DNA from 3 places in the Neobacillus sp. C211 genome. Region 3 is predicted to be linked to each of the others. Evidence: riboswitches for the same ligand, from Rfam matches in the RefSeq annotation. Region 3 holds a riboswitch; each other region holds the start of a gene.
What was found. Region 3 has a riboswitch for glycine ahead of gcvT (glycine cleavage system aminomethyltransferase GcvT). Riboswitches for the same ligand answer to the same signal wherever they lie in the genome.

Region 1: linked by a shared signal. The riboswitch ahead of ACSU6B_RS06455 (amino acid permease) and the one ahead of gcvT (glycine cleavage system aminomethyltransferase GcvT) in region 3 are both predicted to bind glycine.
Region 2: linked by a shared signal. The riboswitch ahead of glyA (serine hydroxymethyltransferase) and the one ahead of gcvT (glycine cleavage system aminomethyltransferase GcvT) in region 3 are both predicted to bind glycine.

The regions. Positions count from the first base shown of each region.
Region 1 is NZ_JBPXRO010000004.1:277,524-282,388, forward strand. It holds gene ACSU6B_RS06445 (response regulator) at 1-418, shown strand, start outside; gene ACSU6B_RS06450 (DUF2935 domain-containing protein) at 658-1,455, shown strand; glycine riboswitch at 1,986-2,066, shown strand; gene ACSU6B_RS06455 (amino acid permease) at 2,231-3,595, shown strand; gene ACSU6B_RS06460 (hypothetical protein) at 3,919-4,290, shown strand; gene ACSU6B_RS06465 (aldolase catalytic domain-containing protein) at 4,586-4,865, shown strand, end outside.
Region 2 is NZ_JBPXRO010000011.1:149,645-154,509, forward strand. It holds gene ACSU6B_RS12705 (amino acid permease) at 343-1,731, shown strand; glycine riboswitch at 1,844-1,946, shown strand; gene glyA (serine hydroxymethyltransferase) at 2,188-3,438, shown strand; gene ACSU6B_RS12715 (serine dehydratase beta chain) at 3,454-3,966, shown strand; gene sdaAA (L-serine ammonia-lyase, iron-sulfur-dependent, subunit alpha) at 3,966-4,847, shown strand; gene gcvT (glycine cleavage system aminomethyltransferase GcvT) at 4,863-4,865, shown strand, end outside.
Region 3 is NZ_JBPXRO010000044.1:1,100-5,964, reverse strand. It holds gene gcvPB (aminomethyl-transferring glycine dehydrogenase subunit GcvPB) at 1-624, opposite strand, end outside; gene gcvPA (aminomethyl-transferring glycine dehydrogenase subunit GcvPA) at 617-1,963, opposite strand; gene gcvT (glycine cleavage system aminomethyltransferase GcvT) at 1,982-3,088, opposite strand; glycine riboswitch at 3,175-3,254, opposite strand; glycine riboswitch at 3,258-3,345, opposite strand; gene ACSU6B_RS26490 (DEAD/DEAH box helicase) at 3,523-4,865, shown strand, end outside.

The sequences.
Region 1 (4,865 bases), on a different contig from region 3:
TCTATTACAGTCTTTGGAAGAAATCAGAGATTGGCTTGAACAATTTATTGATCAATCAACTGAATTTTTAAAGGAGAACCACGTGTCCTATAATGAAAAACTAATCTTCGACTTAAAAAGTTTCATAAATACTAATTATAAGGAACCCATCGTTTTAGATGACTTAGGTAAGTTGTTCCATAAGAACCCTGCGTACCTGTGCAGTTTGTTTTCTAAGGCAGTTGGTAACACCATCTTTGAATATATTACAAATGTTAGATTGAATAATGCCAAGAAATTACTAAGAAGCTCAAATTTAAAAGTATCAGAAATTTGTAAACAAGTAGGCTACGAAAATCAAAAATACTTTAATCAAGTATTCAAGAAAAATATTGGAACAACCCCAGGTTTCTACCGTTCACAACACATACTAAAGTAAATGTTGGTGGAGTGTTATTTGTGGAGTCCACCTATGAATGTGCGTAATTGTAAATAATTCAATAAAGCCATCGGAGGCGAAGGGAAAATGAATCGACGAAAGAAGAGATTACGAAACATCTTCACAAAAATGGCAGCAAGACTTATTTTTTAGTGAATTTTCCTTCTTTGTTCATAAGAACCAATTGAAAAGAATAAACATCAAAATAGTGTGGGTATTTTTTTCTAGGAGGAATAAACATGAATGATGTCCTTGAAAGAACAGCAAAATTTGAACACCGTTTTTGGCTCCAGATATTAGGTGATCATTCGAGGTTTATTTTCGAAGCTCTTGCACCTGTTCAAAAAGAGGAAATTGAGAAGGCATCATCTTTTATCCGAGTTTTTGACAAACTTCTGGAGCGTGCAAATTCCTCAGATTTAGTGCCATTAACAATTGAAGCTGAAACAGAGGTTATAAGATTACGTAAATTTAAATTGGACTTATTAAGTAAACATCTGATAGGGAAAATAAAAATTCACCTTTCGCCAACCTTTATTAATCATATGGTCAATGAATTAGAGGAATACTTAAGAATTTTAATACACCTAAAAGCAGGGGAAGCCCCTCCTGTTTACCATGAACTACATCATCATCTTTTATGGTTATTAGATGCTGCAGGTCATTCAGAGGCAATTTCCTCTAATTTAGATAGTGTTGAAAAGAAACTCATTGAGAAAAGTAATACATTTAGGAAGAGTTTTGAAGATTTTTACTTGAAATCAGTTGAACTAGCAGGATATTTAAGAACTAATCTGACTTCGTTCCCTGCTTTATCAAAAATGAATTCAGACAGCCAGTTAGAAATAAAATTATTTCAAAATTTTCTACATGAAATAGAAGAACTCAGACTAAGTAAGCAAGCATTAGGAACATTCGCCCCCCTAATGGCGGATCATATGTATCGTGAAGAATGTTATTATCTTATGAAATTAGCAGAATCGGCAAATCTTGACTCACCCAAATGTGATCCTGCTAAACCTCGACTTAAGGAATAATTCAATGAGAAATAAAAGGGAAACACAACCACAACCAATGATCGGTCAAGCATGGACTGGTAGACATGTGATCTTGCTTCACTGTACAAACAATAATCAATTAATAAATCTTTATAAAAGTTTCCATGCTCCGTTTGAGCCTCCACGTCAAAATTGCGCAGAAACTTTGTCGCAATTACTGAGTATCGGATATCGTGTTATGGCGATTACGCCCATCTCAGCAAATCATATTCAATATTTTTTGGTACTAGGAGATTAAAGATGCAGAACCAACGATTGCGATAAAAATGAACCCAATCTTTTGCAGTGGGTTCATTTTTTGTTTCTCCATTAATCTAGATTCTCTGAAATTAATTATTGACAAAGTGATTGAATACTACTAAAATTAGAAATTATTTAACAATAATTTAGTTTGTGAGATAAGATGTAAAAATGCATAACTTTTTTTAGCTGGGGATTTTGAACCATTTGTTCTTCAACATAAATTACATACTAAGCAAGCTATGATTGCTATGGATCAAACTATAGCAGGAGCAGCTTCTGGAGAGACCGCAGGAAATCTGCGGCGCCGAAGGGTTCACAATCTCAGGCAAAAGGACAGAAGAGTACGAGTTTTATTTGTTATTCTGACAAAAGAGTAATGGATATTATTTGTTATTCTTATGACCGATGAGATTGGAGAAATTCCAATCTCTTTTTTCATGGAGTTTAACACTTTGTTCATATCTTCACAAAGTGAACAAAGGAAATTATTACTAATGAGGGGGCAAATGAAGTGGCACAACAAGAATTAAAACGAGATTTAAAAAATCGGCACGTACAACTGATTGCGATTGGAGGTACGATTGGTACAGGTTTATTCCTAGGTTCAGGAAAAGCCATTCAGTTAGCAGGTCCATCTATCATTTTTGCCTACTTAATCGTGGGAATCGCATGTTTTTTTGTAATGAGGGCATTAGGAGAGCTTCTTTTATCAAATAAGGGCTATCAATCATTTACGGACTTCGCCGAGGATTATATTGGACCTTGGGCTGGTTATGTAACTGGATGGACGTATTGGTTTTGTTGGATTATGACAGCAATGGCTGATATTATTGCTGTTGGTGTATATGTGCAATATTGGTTCGATATCCCACAATGGGTACCTGCAATAGTCTGTTTAATTCTATTATTGGGACTAAATTTATTAACAGTAAAGCTATTTGGGGAATTAGAGTTTTGGTTTGCTTTAATCAAAGTGATCACCATTCTTGCTTTAATCATCATAGGAGTCATTTTGTTAATTATTGGATTTCAAACAGATTCAGGAACGGTTACAGTAAAAAATCTATGGAGCCATGGTGGTCTTTTCCCGAATGGAATATCAGGTTTCTTACTTTCTTTTCAAATGGTTGTATTTGCATTTGTAGGTGTTGAATTAGTAGGTGTATCAGCAGCCGAAACATCCAATCCACAAAAAAATATCCCATCTGCAATAAATAAAATACCTTTAAGAATACTGTTTTTCTATGTGGGAGCACTTATTATCCTTTTATGCATCAATCCATGGACGCAACTGAATACAGCAAACAGTCCTTTTGTAAAAACGTTTAGTTTAGTTGGTATTCCGATTGCTGCAGGAATTATTAATTTTGTCGTCTTAACATCAGCTGCGTCTGCCTGTAACAGTGGATTGTTTTCAACGAGCCGTATATTATTTAATTTAAGTAATCATCAACAGGGACCAGCGAATTTTGCTAAATTAAATAAAAATCATGTACCGAGTAACGCATTATTTATATCTGCACTTGTTCTATCCGTCGGAGCTCTTTTAAGTAAGCTGATTCCAGGACAAGCATTTGGGATCGTGACAACGATCAGTGCAATTTGTTTTATTTGGGTCTGGAGCATTATCTTAATTTGTCATCTGCGATATAAGAAATCACGCCCAGATTTACATGAAAAGTCGATTTTTAAAGCACCGTTTACACCATTTATTAATTATCTTGTTCTCACGTTATTTGCATTTATTCTCATTATTATGCTATTTGCAGAATCAACTCGTGTCGCTTTATTAATGACACCATTATGGTTCATTCTTTTATTCATAGTGTATTCATTTAAAAGGACAAAGGGAAAAATAATAGAATATCTGCGCTAGAGAGGCCAAGAAGGCAAAAGTAAACTTATTAGTTTGAAAAAAAGAAAAGATAATCAAGATCAAATCATTACTTTATCTAAAGCAGTGTGAATTGACTCTTATAGCTTCTTCATAAAATAATAAAATCTACACTAAATTGAGGCTACAAACCAAATTGGATTTGTGCCTTCTTTTTATGGAGATTGTTCGCTAATTTTTCCTGATTCTTTAATTCTAAGGTCTCTTTTTCGTGATAAATAGTATTGTTGGTGTCATTATAACGTCCCCAAACATACACTCTTCTTAAAGATGGGTTGGAAATTAGACGTTGAGGAGAGGACAAATTGAAATTCGAGATGCAAAAAGCGAATATGTTGGCTGAAAATATCAAGGGTTTTATAAAATATGTTCAGAAAAGCCATGAAAATAAAAACAGCTTTAGGTATAATCCGGATAAATTGTTTCAAATAAAACTCCTAATTGAGGAGTTTAAGTTTCAAATAATAGCAGATGAACTTTTAAGAATCAATAAGTTTTCTTGGGATGAAAAGTACACGTATTATTTAGTTGATCAATTTATAGAAGGAATCGAGATTATTGATGAATACATCCATAATAACTACAATGATTTATTTCTCTTAACGGCTAGAGTTTACACATTAAAGGATCTCAGTCAATCATTTAGCAGGCAGGGAAAACTGTATCATTGGTCCTAAGACCTCCTTTTTTAACTAAGGCATTGGTATTAATAAAGCCAATGCCTTTTCATTTCGTCAAATAGGAATTAAATACGGAACCTACAAAGTAACCATACCTGCACAAAATACAGGAACAAAAGTGAAGGGTATATTGTATATACTATTATTATTTGATTATAAGAATTTTCAGGAAATAGGTTGACACCCTCTGACAAACCATGATATAAACACAATAAGAAAATTTAGTACTTAAATGCATAAAAGTATGAAATAATAATGAGAAAAGCAGAATAAACAGGGGGAAATGACGATCATGGAAACTCGTAGTAAAATTTTAGACTGTACCATTCGTGATGGAGGATTAGTTAACAATTGGGATTTCAGTGTCGAATTTGTTCAAGACTTGTATAACGGCCTAAGTGAAGCTGGAGTTGAATACATGGAGATTGGCTACAAAAATTCTCCAAAGCTTCTTAAAGCGACTGAGCCCAATCCATGGCGATTTCTTGACGATAACTTCCTGAAAGAAATTATCCCTGTCAAAAAGTTCACGAAGCTATCGGCTTTAGTTGATATTGGCCGTGTAGATCCCA
Region 2 (4,865 bases), on a different contig from region 3:
GCGCCATGTGCCACCAAAGGAGTTATACTCTCAGGTAAAAGGACAGAGGAAAATGGGGAACGCCTATTTTTCTCTGTCCTTTTTTTTGTGGAGAAAAATAGTAATAAACATAAAAAGGAGGAGGTAAAGACAAAACTAATAATTGGTGAGGCGCATCATGATTGACCTGTTGAATATTTATTTTTCTGAAAAATGTAAGCGCTTATTTATGCCGAATTGACTAAATAAATATTAAATTTTCATAGGGATCAATTTGCAATTATTGATTTTACATATTACTTGATTATTTAAAGTCATCAAAAATTTGCAAACATTCTCAAAAAGTAGAAAGAGGGAATTCATATGCAGGAACAAACATTGTCGAGAGGTTTAAAAAACAGGCACGTTCAACTTATCGCTATTGGCGGGGCTATCGGAACAGGATTATTTCTTGGAGCAGGTAGATCTATTCATTTAGCAGGTCCATCGATTTTATTTGCTTACTTGATTACAGGTGTCATTTGCTTTTTAATCATGCGTGCACTTGGAGAACTACTTTTATCCAATTTGAAATATCATTCTTTTGTTGACTTTGTTAGAGACTATTTAGGTAATATGGCAGCATTTATTACTGGCTGGACCTACTGGTTTTGCTGGATTTCAATTGCAATGGCCGATTTAACAGCAGTTGGTCTCTATACTCAGTTTTGGTTTCCAAGTGTACCACAATGGATGCCAGGATTAATTGCACTAGTCGTTTTGCTAATTATGAACCTTGCAACCGTAAAGCTTTTTGGCGAAATGGAATTCTGGTTCGCATTAATTAAAGTTATTGCGATTCTTGCATTAATTGTTGTCGGAATTTTCATGATTATTAAGGGATTTTCCACAAATTCAGGAGCATCCAGTTTCACAAATCTATGGAGCCACGGCGGCATGTTCCCAAATGGCATAAATGGCTTTATCCTCTCATTCCAGATGGTGGTGTTTGCGTTTGTTGGCATTGAACTTGTAGGACTTACTGCTGGTGAAACAGAAGACCCGGAAAAAGTTATCCCAAAAGCAATCAATAATATTCCTATTCGGGTATTAATTTTCTACATTGGCGCCCTTATTGTCATTATGAGTATTTATCCTTGGAACGCCATCAATCCAGCAAAAAGCCCATTCGTTCAAGTATTCGTGGCGGTTGGTATCGCTGCAGCTGCTGGTATCGTCAATTTTGTCGTTCTAACATCTGCAGCATCGGCATGTAACAGCGCCATTTTCAGTACAAGCCGGATGGTATACTCACTTGCCAGAGATAAAAATGCACCTGTACCATTTGCAAAACTTACGTCACGTCAGGTACCTTCCAATGCATTGTTCTTTTCCACTGTTGTTATTTTAATTGCCGTTGTTTTGAACTATGTAATGCCAGAAGGAGTATTTACGTTGATTACAAGTATTTCAACAGTATGTTTCATCTTTATTTGGGGTATTACTGTCGTCAGTCATTTGAAATACCGCAAAACCAGACCAGATCTAGCGAAAGCGAACAAATTTAAATTACCGCTTTATCCATTTTCCAATTACTTAATCCTTGCCTTCCTTGCGTTCGTGCTTGTCGTCCTTGCACTTGCGGAAGACACTCGTGTTGCCTTGTTCGTAACACCTGTCTGGTTTATCATGCTGATTGCAATTTATAAGATGTTGATAAAGAAGGCGGATTATGCGGATCAGGAGAATCAACAACAAGTAGCAGAAAATTAAGTTGCAACCCAAGAAAATAACTTTTATTAATAAATAATGTTTCCGCTTTCAAAAAAGCTTGACTTAGATTCCATTTACTATTATTCTGAAAATAATAAAAATAAATAAGCGGAAGATGGTTGTGGGAGAGTGCAAGTTTACACGCCACCGAAGGAGCAAGTTCCAAAAAGACCCTTGGAACAAATCTCTCAGGTAGATGGAACCACAATTGGACGCAACTCTGGAGAGCGCAGATAAAGTATTTGCCACCAAAGGGGAAGGTTCTTAATCGAACTTAAACTCTCAGGTAAAAGGACAGAGAAGGGTAGAAGTAAGCCATGTGCTACCCTTTTCTGTCCTTTTTTGCGTGCAAAAAAGTATGGTTTCGCTTCAGATTCTATCTTGGAATAAACAGATAAAATCCGAGGTTAAACACTGATAGAGGTAGCTAATACAACGAATCAAGGGGGAAACGGTTTGAGTTTACAACAAAATGATTCAACTATTTTTGAAGCAATTAGGAAAGAGCAGCATCGTCAGCATCAAACATTGGAGTTGATCGCATCTGAAAACTTCGTAAGCCAAGATGTTTTAGAAGCAATGGGAAGTGTGATGACGAACAAATATGCAGAAGGCTATCCAGGGAAGCGTTACTATGGCGGATGTGAATTTGTCGATGTGGCAGAACAAATAGCGATTGACCGCCTAACACAGCTGTTTGGTGCTAAATATGCCAATGTTCAGCCTCACTCAGGTGCACAAGCAAATTTTGCTGTATTTTTCGCACTGCTTCAACCTGGTGATAAAGTGATGGGGATGAACCTCTCTCATGGCGGGCACTTAACGCACGGAAGTCCTGTTAGTGTTTCAGGAAAATGGTTTGAGGTAGTGTCCTATGGTGTGAGAGAAGATACTCAATTGATTGATTATGATGAACTGGAAGCGATCGCGAATAAAGAAAAACCGAAATTGATCATTGCAGGTACAAGTGCTTACACTAGAACGATTGATTTTGCACGGTTTAGACAAATTGCTGATCAAGTTGGCGCAAAATTCATGGTAGATATGGCGCATATTGCGGGACTTGTTGCAGCTGGTCTTCATCCATCGCCGGTTCCATACGCAGATGTTGTAACGAGCACTACGCATAAAACGTTGAGAGGACCGCGTGGCGGCATAATTTTAACAAATGATGAAGATATGATAAAAGCCATTAATAAATCGGTGTTCCCAGGGATTCAAGGCGGCCCGCTAATGCATATTATTGCAGCTAAGGCGGTTGCATTCAATGAAGCATTGCAGCCAAGCTTTAAGGAATATGCAAAACAAATCATTCTAAATGCCGACACACTAGGCAAAACATTAAAAAATGAAGGTGCAGCCCTTGTTTCTGGTGGAACGGATAATCATATCGTCCTTTTAGATTTACGTCCGTGGAATTTAACTGGAAAAGAAGCAGAAAAATTATTAGAAGAAGCGGGCATTACTGTAAATAAAAATACGATTCCATTTGATCCAGAAAAGCCGTTTGTTACGAGCGGTATTCGCATGGGAACAGCGGCTTTAACGACACGGGGTATGAAACAGGATGATATGGTGAAAATCGGGCAAGTTATCGCAGCTGTTTTGAAGAGCAAAGGGGACAAAGTCGTTCTTGAGAAAGCAAAAGAAACAACCAAAGCAATTTGTGGAGTCTATCCGTTATTTCAACAGGCAGTCACAGTATAAGAAAGGGGTATGAGGATGGAATTTCAGAGTTGTTTTGACATTATTGGCCCGATTATGGTGGGACCGTCGAGTTCTCATACAGCAGGTGTCGTATCTATCGGGAAATTTATTTATGAACTGTTAGGAGATTGTCCACAAGAGGTCAAGATTGTATTTTATGATTCCTTTGCTGAAACTTATCAAGGACATGGAACAGATAAAGCACTTCTTGGCGGATTGCTTGGGATGGATACCGATGATACACGCATTAAACATTCATTGGAGTGGGCAAAAGAGGCTGGCATGCAGTACCATTTCGAATTTGAAGATATCTGTGACTACTATGACCACCCAAATACAACAATCGTGACAGTGAAACTCGAAGATCGTGTTGTAAAGGTTGGCGGTGCATCACTTGGTGGAGGCTTATCAAAAATCTTTATGATTAACGAGAAGATGGTAGATATTCGTTTAAGTGCAGGCGATGACTTTACAGTCCTTGCTAGTTCTTATCAACCAAGAGGGAAAGTACTTATGGAGGCAATTTAATGAAGATACAGTCCATGAAAGAGCTGATTGAAGCTTGTGAAAGAGAACAAAAAACCATTGGTGAAATCATGTTGATGATGGAAACAGAAAAATCAGGAAGAGACCAAGAAACCATAATAAGCATGATGGAAGAGCGATTGATCAAAATGAAAGAAGCCGTTGATAGCGGTATAAAAGATGCCTCAACCGCACCGAGTGGAATTTCTGGCGGGGATGCCGTGAAAATGTATGATTACGTACATCAAGGTAAATCTCTGTCGGGTAGTTATGTAAGCAATGCAATGAGCTTTTCATTGGCAACTTCTGAAAGCAATGCACGGATGGGGGTTATTGTAGCCACGCCAACTGCTGGGGCAGCCGGTATTTTGCCTGGTGTATTGTTTTCGCTTCATAAAAATGATGGCACACCCTATAAAGATTTAGTCATGGGGTTGTTCACAGCAAGTATGCTCGGGTTTGTCATTGCAAATCGTTCATTCATTTCTGGGGCAGCTGGAGGCTGCCAAGCAGAGGTAGGGTCTGCAACAGCCATGGCCGCAGGAACAATCGTTGAGTTAAAAGGGGGCACGCCACAGCAAGCAGTGAATGCGACGGCCATTGCCATGAAGTCACTCTTGGGTTTAGTTTGTGATCCAGTCGCAGGTCTTGTTGAGGTGCCTTGCATAAAGCGAAATGTGATTGGAACCTCTATCGCATTTTCAGCGGCTGATATGTCTCTTGCTGGGATTGAAAGTCGCATTCCGTGTGATGAAGTAATTGAAGCGATGTATAGGGTTGGAAAAGATATGCCTCGGACACTTCGGGAAACAGCGCTTGGAGGTTTAGCAACGACAGAAACAGGTAAACAGGTGAAGGAACGACTATTTTGTAGGAAATCATAAGTAGGGGGTCTATCAATG
Region 3 (4,865 bases):
ACCAACAACCCTTCTTAAATCTTCAAGGTCGACAAGACCATGTTCATTTGATTTAACGGTAATTGTTTCTAGACCAGCAATCGTAGCGGAAGCTGGGTTCGTACCATGAGCAGAATCAGGGACGATTACTTTTGTACGGTTCATATCACCGTTAGCCTCATGATAAGCACGGATCATCATTAAACCTGTCCATTCCCCATGAGCCCCTGCCGCAGGTTGCAAGGTCACTTCATCCATACCTGTTATTTCGATTAAATGCTCCTGCAAATCGTATAAAAGTTCAAGAGCACCTTGAACAGAGCTTTCATCTTGCAGCGGATGTACATGTGCAAATCCGTTAAAACGCGCTACATTTTCGTTGATTTTCGGATTATATTTCATCGTACACGAGCCTAGTGGATAGAATCCTGAATCGACGCCATGATTTCTCCTCGAAAGGGCAGTGTAGTGGCGCATAATATCAAGCTCCGAAACTTCAGGAAGTTCAGGCTCTTCTGTACGAAGGTAACCATCAGGAAGGAGACCGCTGAGATCTAGTTCCGGTACATCCATTTCCGGCAGGCTGTAGCCGATGCGTCCTGGTGTGCTAAGTTCAAAAATGAGTGCCTGGTCTTGATTATGCATGGAAATCCCCCAATTCTTTCACTAGAGTATCAATTTCTTCCTTCGATCTTTGTTCTGTTACAGCAATCAGCATATGGTTAGCCAGTTCTGAATAATCACGCCCTAGATCATAGCCCCCGATTATTCCTTTTTGTAAAAGGTTTTGATTGATTTCTTTTACAGGCTTAGTTAATTTCACAACGAATTCATTGAAGGAATGGCCATCATAACCAACTTCAAAGCCAGCTTCCTTGAAAGCATTTTTCGCATAATGAGCTTTTTGCAAGTTGGCCGCAGCCATTTCCCTGACACCCTTTTTACCAAGTGCGGTCATCGCTACAGATGCAGCGAGGGCATTTAATGCCTGATTGGAGCAAATATTTGATGTAGCCTTATCACGTCGGATATGCTGTTCACGTGCTTGCAGTGTTAAGACAAAACCACGGCGCCCTTGGTCATCCGTTGTCTGTCCAACAAGACGGCCTGGAACTTTCCGCATTAACTTAGTAGTGACAGCAAAATATCCGCAGTGCGGTCCGCCAAAGGCAGTTGGGATCCCAAACGGCTGCGCATCACCAATAACGATGTCGGCACCAAATTTACCTGGAGGTGTTAATACCCCAAGGGACAGTGGGTTACTTGAAACAACAAACATGGACTTATTTGCATGAATGATTTCCTCAAGCTCTTTTAACGGCTCGACTCGCCCAAAGAAGTTTGGATATTGGACGATAACGGCTGCAACATCTTCATTAACAAGTCCTTTTAATGCGTCTAGATCTGTTACACCATCTTTGACTGGTACTTCAATCACATTAAGGTACTGACCCTTTGCATAAGTTTTAAGAACATCACGTGATTCTGGATGTACAGCACTGGATACAACTATTGTTTTTCGTTTGGTATGGCCTGCACTAAGCATCGCTGCTTCAGCAAGTGCAGTTCCGCCATCATACATTGATGAGTTGGCAACATCCATTCCAGTTAACTCACAAATCATTGTTTGGAATTCAAAGATAGCTTGAAGTTCACCTTGTGAAATTTCTGGCTGATAAGGTGTATAAGCTGTGTAAAATTCTGATCTAGAAATAACATGGTCGACAATTACAGGCATGTAATGGTCATAAACACCTGCACCTATAAAAGATACGTTTCTTTTCAGGTCAGCGTTCCGACTAGCCATCTTAAAAAGTTCTTTCATTAAGTCCGTTTCAGACTTTGCCGCTTTTATATTGTACTCACCCTTAAATCTTACTTTCTCAGGGATATCGCTAAACAGTTCATCAATAGAGGAAACACCAATTGCCTCAAGCATAGTCTTCTTATCTTGTTCAGTCATAGGTAAATAGCGATGTTTCATAAACCTAACTCCCTTCTCTTATTTCTTTTCTTTTTTATAAAAAGGTGTTGGAACTACAGTAGCTTTTAAACGTTTGCCGCGAATTTCAACCTCAACTTCGGATTCAAGACCCGCAAATTCTGCATTGATTAGGGCAAGACCAATATTTCTCTTTAACGTGGGTGATTGCGTTCCAGTTGTAACCTCACCAATTAACTGATCACCTTTATAAACAGGGTAGCCATGACGTGGAATCCCACGATCAATCATTTCAATTCCAACCAATTTTCTTGTTAAGCCCTTTTCTTTTTGTTGGATCAACGCTTGTTTCCCGATAAAGTCATCTTCTTTGTTTAATTTCACAGCGAAGCCAATTCCAGCTTCAAGTGGTGAAATTTCTGGAGATAGTTCTTGACCATAAAGCGCTAAAACTGCTTCAAAGCGAAGTGTGTCGCGTGAACCTAATCCACAGGGGATTACTCCATCTTCTTTACCTGCAGTTAAAATGTCTCTCCAAAGGTCAACAACATCTTCTGCATCGCAATATACTTCAAAGCCATCTTCACCAGTATAACCAGTTCTTGATACAAGTGCCTTTTTCCCATTTAGGATTACATCTTGTTGGAATTTGAAAAAGCCAATTTGGCTTAAATCATTATCTCCCGCAAGCTTTTGCAATACTTTTTCCGCAAGTGGTCCCTGAATAGCCAGCTGTGCTGTTTTTTCCGATAAATTTTCTAAAGAGACATCACCAGATAAATGGTCTTCAAGCCATTTGTAATCTTTTTCAATATTTGATGCGTTTACTACTAAAAGGTAATGATTGTCTTCAATCTTATATACAAGCAGGTCATCAACAGTACCGCCATTTTCATAACACATGGCGGTGTACTGGGCACCTCCATTCTTTACTTTTGAAATGTCATTAGTCATCATTTTTTGTAAAAATGCTAAGCTATTAGTGCCTTTTACTTCTACTTCACCCATATGGGAAACATCAAATAATCCTGCACTAGAGCGAACAGCTTCATGCTCTTCTTTAATGCTAGAGAATTGGACCGGCAGTGCCCAGCCTCCAAAATCAATAGTTTTTCCACCCCATTCTTTATACACATCAAAAAGTGGAGTTCGTTTTAATTCAGACATCTTAATCCCCCTTCAATCTTTGGCGCAAAATTATTCATTAGATAATATAAAAAAGGACAGAGACCTCCTATGAAACGTAAGAAGGTCTCTGTCCTTGCACCTGAAAGTTTACCTAAAAAGGCTTTCCCCTTTGGTGGCTGCTTAAAGCTAGCAGCGCTCTCCAGAGCTGCGTCCTACAAGAGTTCTTTTGCCTGAGAGATTCACATTTCTGCTTGCTCCTTCGGCGCTACATAAGTAGTCTCTCCCCTTGTTATCATTCGCATTATAATATTATCTAAACTGGTCATACTAATTATACTTATAAAATAAATTACCTTATTAAAATATTTAAAACATTCAAAGCTATTATCATCCTACCATTAAAATAATACATTGAGCAATAACTTTATTAGAAAAGCAAAGAGCTGGAAATTGAACAAAAAGGAGTTGGAACCATGTCGATCGAAATTGAATTTGATTCCTCCTGGAAGGATGATTTTTTACATAGAATTGAAAACGATGGTCCATGGGGGAATTGGGAACTTTTTAAACTAGCAATTGGAGTTGAAAAACATCTCGTCATTCCAGATTTCATGGGTTTATTAGCACCTAGCCATTTACCCAATCTAACCCCACTTCCTCACCAGCTTGAAACAGCAAAACAAGTAATTGAAAACATGAATGGGAAAGCCATCCTTGCCGATGAAGTAGGACTCGGAAAAACGATTGAGGCCGGGCTCATTCTAAAAGAATATATGATTCGTGGATTGGTGAAAAAGGTATTGATTCTTGTCCCTGCATCACTAGTTACTCAATGGTCGATGGAGTTGAATAGCAAATTTTTCATTCCAGCCATTTCACAAAGGAAAAGCTATGTATGGGAACAGTGTGATGTTGTCGTTTCGTCAATTGATACGGCCAAACGAAATCCTCATCGAGACATCATTTTCAAGCAGGACTATGACCTTATTATCATTGATGAAGCCCATAAACTTAAAAATAACAAAACAAAAAATTACGAATTTGTCCAAAATCTGAAAAAGAAATTTTGTTTACTATTGACGGCAACGCCCATTCAAAACCGTATCGAGGAAATTTTTAATCTGGTTTCATTATTAAAACCAGGACATTTAGGCAGCGAAACGACATTCTTTGAAAAATACAAACGAGATGCACGTTCATTAAATGATGATGAGCATTTAAAAGAATTAGTAAACAAGGTTATGATTCGGAACCGGCGGGCAGATACAGGCATTGAGTGGACGAAAAGGCATGTGGAAACCATTCCGATTGAATGCACTCAAGAGGAGAAAGATCTTTATGAGTCAATTACGGAATTAAAGAATGAGGGGAATTGGGCACAGGCAAGTTCATTCTCTGTAATGACATTACAGCGTGAGGCATGCAGCAGTAGAGAAGCAGTTTTTTATACATTAAAAAATATGCTGCAAAAAAAGGAAAATCCAACCCCAGCTTTCGAAGAACAAATTCAGTATTTAATAACAAAAGTCGAAGCTGTCCAGAAGAATTCAAAAGCAGAAAAAGCGCTAGAATTAATTCAAAAAGTAAATGATAAAGTAATTATTTTTACAGAATACCGAGCAACACAAATGTACCTCCAATGGTATTTAAAACAACATGGAATTTCATCTGTCCCTTTTCGGGGCGGCTTCAAGCGTGGAAAAAAGGACTGGATGAGAGAATTATTCCAAAAGCACGCTCAAGTCCTTATTGCAACTGAAGCAGGCGGTGAAGGAATTAACCTTCAATTTTGTAATCATATAATTAACTTTGATTT